Regions from separate parts of the Cyclobacterium sp. L-R genome, predicted to be linked through region 1. Evidence: riboswitches for the same ligand, from Rfam matches in the RefSeq annotation. Region 1 holds a riboswitch; the other holds the start of a gene.
The links. Region 1 has a riboswitch for cobalamin ahead of AC13EX_RS04440 (TonB-dependent receptor). Riboswitches for the same ligand answer to the same signal wherever they lie in the genome.
Positions count from the first base shown of each region.

Region 2: it holds a riboswitch for cobalamin, as region 1 does, so the genes downstream of both, AC13EX_RS18400 (TonB-dependent receptor) here and AC13EX_RS04440 (TonB-dependent receptor) in region 1, are expected to answer to the same signal.

Region 1 is NZ_JBSXOH010000042.1:81,323-84,408, reverse strand. Features, by position in the region: gene AC13EX_RS04445 (hypothetical protein) at 1-514, opposite strand, end outside; cobalamin riboswitch at 949-1,150, shown strand; gene AC13EX_RS04440 (TonB-dependent receptor) at 1,258-3,086, shown strand, end outside.
Region 2 is NZ_JBSXOH010000091.1:2,759-5,844, reverse strand. Features, by position in the region: gene AC13EX_RS18400 (TonB-dependent receptor) at 1-1,834, opposite strand, end outside; cobalamin riboswitch at 2,020-2,232, opposite strand; gene AC13EX_RS18395 (ABC transporter substrate-binding protein) at 2,348-3,086, shown strand, end outside.

The sequences.
Region 1 (3,086 bases):
AACATTCAATTTTGAAACCCAAATAGTAAGCTAAAAGGCTTAACTTAATAGCATTGGTAACCCCTCGCATAGCTACCGGAGTCCTTATTAACATTAAATAAGCTACTTGAAAACTTATTAGCACAAAAGCCAATGCAAAATTTATTTTTCTAATGTATAAATCGGGATAAAAAAAAGCGAAATAAATGTGTCCAAGAAAAAAAACAAGTATCAATAAATAATTTTGAATTTGGGGTCCTTTTAACTTAACAAATTTCTCTAATCCAATTAATAACACAACAGTAGAAGAAACGATTAAGGTATTGGCCACAGGTATAGATAGCCAATCAGGAATATTACCTCGCAAGAATATTGAAATATTTCCAATTGTAAGCATTGAAAAACTAAGCAATACTAAAGAAATACCAGGAAACCGTTTTTTTACCTGAAAATATAAAGAAACAATTAATATTATATTAACTATATTAACTATAATATAACTAAAAAAAATTGTCTTAAAATCAAGTATAGGCATATAAAAACATTCTAATCAATACAATAAACGTTATCAATTTCTCATTAAAACAAACTAATTCTCTAGACTAAAGCATCTCAGACCTATACCCCTAACTAGGTTTTCAATCCTACATTTATACCTAAAATGTAGAACTAAGAAGCCTGTTAAAGTTACTTTTTCACCTTATAATAACGCCTTTCGTGAATTTTTAGCCTATAAGCTATGAAAAATAATCCAAACCCCCATTTAAAAGGTCTAACAATTAACACAAAGCATTAGTACAAAGTACAAATTGCTTAAAAAAAGAGGTTCATTGCAGGGAAACTTAAAAGCCTCCCAGCAAACCTACTTCATACCTTACCCGACTGTATAATTGAACCATTAACTAAGGACCTGTATCAATAGTAGCTTTTTTAGTCTAAAAAGAAATTTTTTTATCGAAAATAGAATACTATCTTCGCCGCCGTAATGGTTTCCTCATGGATATTGTCCTAGAGAAATTAAATTGGAATCCGGTGTGAATCCGGAACTGTCCCGCAGCTGTAATCTCATTAAGCTATTTCCAAATTTTAATGATCACTTTCTGTATAATCAGAGGGGAAGGTCGGAAAATAGTGAGTAAGTCAGAATACTTGCCAATACGATATTTAATTGAAAGCTTTCGGGGATTGAAGCTTGAAAACAAAATTCGTCTTGCAACGCAAGATTTTGATTTCAGTTGGTTTCGTTGAAAGCTATTTGCCTTTAGACAAATAGTTTTAATGATCATTTACAAGTGGCTTCCTAAGCAGGAGGCGATTCTTCTTTTGTGCGCTTTACTCTTTTTTGCTTGCCTATGCCAAGCACAGGAGAAGTATGGCCAAAATTATCCGCAGCCAAGGGACACAACCGTGGTTTACGATATTGAGGGAGTAACTGTCCAATCTGAAAAATACCAATCCCGTTTGCACTCTCCAATGCCCGTACAGGCAATTAGAGGTAAGGACCTAGAGGAATTAAATAGTTTTTCCGTAGCTGATGCCATCAGGTATTTCTCAGGAGTTCAGTTAAAGGATTATGGAGGAATTGGCGGACTGAAAACCATCAACGTCCGAAGCATGGGTAGTGCCCACACCAGTGTTTTCTACGATGGAGTAGTCATCAAAAATGCTCAAAATGGGCAGGTAGATCTGGGTAAATTCTCCTTGGACAATATTGAGGCTTTGGAGCTTTTCAATGGTCAAAAGTCAAATATATTCCAGCCTGCTCTAGGTTTCTTTGCCTCCAACACGCTCTTCATGCAGAGCAAAATCCCAGTGTTAGAAAAGGAAGAACAAGAGCATGCTAAAATCTCATTCAAAACAGGATCCTTTGGCTTGATCAACCCATCCCTGCTTTATCAGCGCCGGATTAATGAAGGGCTTTCTCTGGCTTTCAATACAGAATACATTACCGCCAATGGGAAATATAAATACCGGTACCGAAAAGAGAATGGCTACGACACCACTGCTACCCGACTAAACGGTGATATTGAATCCTTCAGGGCTGAAATCACTTTACATCAGGCTTTCAAATCAGGAGGTAAAGCATCTCTGAAAGGCTATTATTTCGAATCAGAGCGGGGACTTCCTGGAGCTGTTGTGGCCAATATATTCAGTCATTATCAGCGTCTTTGGGACAAAAATTTCTTTGTCCAGGGCATGTTGCACACGTCATTTTTTGACAAACATGAACTGATGGTCAATATGAAGTACAGCAGTGATTACAATCGCTACATAGACCCTAATTATCAAACGATTGAAGGAGCTCTGGACAATCGATATTATCAAAAGGAATTCTACACCTCTGTAGTCAATCAATACATGCTAAACGCTTGGTGGGATGTATCCCTCGCGGCAGACTATTCCTTCAATACTCTGGATGCCAACCTATACCGATTCACTTATCCTAGCAGATCTTCTTATTACTTCGCCCTATCCAGCGCCATTCATCGAGACAGATTAGAAATACAAGCAAACCTTTTAGCTGCTTATGTAAATGATCAAGTAAAGTTTTACCAAAAAGGAAGCGACCAACAAGTTTTCAACCCTGTAATATCAGTTTCCTATCAGCCTTTTACCTTAAATGAGAATTTCCGCATTAGGGCCTTTTACAAGGAGTCTTTTCGGATGCCTACCTTCAATGACCTCTATTACACTTTCGTAGGAAACACCTTTTTACGACCAGAATTCACAACCCAATACAATATAGGAGCCACCTGGCGGGCCAAACCCAACCATATTTTAGAAGCTTTTACCATTCAAGTAGACGGGTATTACAACCAAGTTAAAGACAAAATTGTGGCCATGCCATCTGCCAATCTCTTTCGGTGGACAATGATGAACTTGGGTGAGGTAGAAGTTAAAGGACTTGAAACCAAACTACGTGGCATTAAAGAAATAGCAAACGTATCACTCGAAATAGGAATGGGTTACACCTTCCAGAAGGCAATAGATATTACGTCCTCCAGCACAGTGTATGGAGACCAGATCCCTAATACGCCAGTTCATAGTGGAACAATTACCTCATCAGCCAGCTATCAGAACTGGCAAGCCAATTTCAGCTTCATCTA
Region 2 (3,086 bases), on a different contig from region 1:
GGCGAACCACCTGATAATCCACATTGAAAATGTTATTTGTATGTAATCCCAGATTCCCTTTTAGTTTTCCTTTCCAATCGAAGGCAAAAGTGAACCCCATATCCCACAAGTTGTAAGAAGCCAAAAGGGTTTGGTTATCCGTGGTCACATACCTTTCACTTGTCCATTGCTGTTGAATGTAGATCTTGTAGGGGCCATTTTGAAGGTTTCCTTGGGTACGAACTTTATGCTTTGGAACATAGGGCAATTGCTTTCCTTGACTAAGGGGATTTCCTTGATCTCCAGATTGATTGATTGCGCTATTCATACTGTAGTCCACGTTCAATCCCCAGCTATTTCGACCTTGCTTGAATTGACCTTTAAAAAAATACTCAAGTCCCTGATTGACTACTGAACGTACATTCTCCGCCTGCCAATACGTGCTATTTGGCAACCATAAAATCCAATCATCTACACCCATATGAAAATAGGTAAGCCTTTTTTCGATACTAAATGCGGATAATTTGGCCTTGCTGGTAAGTCCAATTTCTTTACTAAGACTTTTCTCAGGAATCAAATCAGGATTGCCACCCGGCACCCACAACCTATCGTTTAAAGTAGGGATTTTAAAGCTTCTCGACAGGTTACTTATTAGTTGCCAATTCCACCTTTTTGAAGTGAGAAAAGCCCATTCCACACCCAAGGAAGGAGTAAAAGGCGCTGCTTCTCCTTCATGGATTAGCTGCCTGAGTTGCATGGAAATTCCCAAGTTTTGCCATGGTTTGAAATTGGTGGCCTGATACAATTCTAACCGTTGTTCCTGACTGTCGTAGGTTGCCAACTGCCCTTTGATATGGGAATATCGTATGCCAGCTAGGGTCTGCCATTTTTGAGAGAAAGAGTAATCCAATGAAGTACCTAGCAAAAACAAGCGGGTTTGGTTTCTATCTGTATTAAAAACCATCACATCACTGGATATCCCAGTATTAGCGGCCCAAGTAAAATTTTCGCCTGTAAAGGCATAATCTATCACAGTCCTGACGCTGCGGTCTTCTTGCACATCACTTACTGCTGAACCCAACAAAGGTTGTATTTGCCTGTCATTGGAATTGATCCATAGGTTGGCATTTAAAGTCTGTTTCCGGCTTATTTTAAAAGCAATATCCTGCACCAAACCAATTTGCGAAACCCTGGCATGAGCCTGCCGTTTTTCTGGGGTACCGGGGCTTGCCCAATCCTTATAGGTGAAATTATTTGCTGTATAATTTCTATAGACATTGGTTCGGAAGGCAAATTTTTCAGCTTCCTGACGGTAGCTCACCTGCTGGTGCCAGCGACCAAAACTGCCCAAAAGTGTCCCTATTTTCAATTCATTGCCGGTATTGAAATCCAGATCAGAAGACATATGAACAGATCCACCAATGGCATCAGTACCGTACAAAGCCCCTGAGCTACCATAATGAATATTCACTTCATCAAAGCCACCTATCGGGAAAATCGAATAATCAGCCTGCCCTAATGAAGGGCTATTCACTGGCAATCCATTCCAAAACAAGGCATTGTGTCCGGCTGAAGTGCCGCGCATACTTAGGGAAGCTAACATCCCCGATCCGTACTGTCTTAAAAACAAGCCAGTCTCCTGCTGTAAAACCTCCCCCAGTGAATATCCGGACAATTGGTCTAACCTGTCCGAATCAAGGGTTCTTACATATTGACCGAAAGCATACTTTCTTAAAGCAGCGGCATGCACTTCCACCTTGGCAAGCTCCAAAGTATCTTGTCGGAAGACCCTTGCGGAATCAGGTTCGCTCTGCCAACCCGTTATAAAGAAAACCAAACAAGCAATTAATGACATCCTCTTTCTTTTTATTAAGTATCCATGATTTTACACATTTCGGAATAAATAGAGAATGGAATAATAACTGTTGGACAAGCCAAAATAACCTTTGAGGCGCATCTGGCTTGGGTACCAATATTCAATAAATGAAAATATTGAAAACAGCTAAAACTTTCTTCTCAGCTTTTCTCCCGAAAGCCATGAATGGTAAGATTTTAATGGCAGGTCTCCTGACTTCCCAAGGTAAATCCGCCTTCTCACCCCAAATGGGACAATGGCAAAGGATGGATTTCCATTTTCTTTATTGCTACAAAGATTGGGTTACAGTTGCGGGGACAGTTTCGGTTTCACACCGAATTCCCTATTAATCCCGAGGGCCTGGTTAAGGATCGGGAACCATAAATCGGCACAAACATACGGCAAAAACTCTATTCAAAAAACTTTTGATAAAATTAAGCTGTTGGAAATGGACGCTGCAATGGTTTACTTTGAGCTGAAAATCAAATCCTGTTTATTCATTTTTATTAAGAAATGACTGTTATCCGTCTATTAATTTTTGTTTTATTAATTCTTCCGGCATGCCAGCAAGCCAGTCAAGAAGGCACTATGGATGCCCTGGAAGAAGTCCCCTTAATGCACGCAAAAGGTTTTTCACTTTTCCGCGGGGAAAATTATCATATAATTGAAATTGTCCAACAGGAAGGTGAAAACCAACGCTTTTTGGTTTATGATTCACAAAAAGAAATTGATTTTCTTGACATCCCCATTGATGCAAAAATTGTTTCAGGCAGCCATAAAATAATATTGTCTGCCACCCCACAAGTTGCTCATTTGGATTACCTCAATGCTGAAGTAAGTCTAATGGCATTCCCGGATCTTGACCTAATAACTTCTGAAAAAGTCAGAAAAAGAATCAATGACAACAAAGTCATCGACTTGGGAAAAGGACCGACCTGGGATTTAGAAAAAATCATCGACCTTCAACCAGACTGGGTCATGGTTTCAGGATTTGGAGAAACCTCTAAAATGGTAGAGCGATTGAAATCAGCAAAAATACCGGTTATTGTCAACAAGGAATACCAGGAAAAGCACCCTTTGGGAAGGGCCGAATGGATTAAAGTAACTGGGATATTGTTGGGAAAACAGGAAGAGGCCTCAGCAGTATATTCAAAAATAGCCACCAATTATAAAGCTGCTCAAGAACGCGCCAGCCTTGTTGCTGCTGAAGAAAAACCTTCTGTTCTCTCAGGCTCCATGTACAAAGACATTT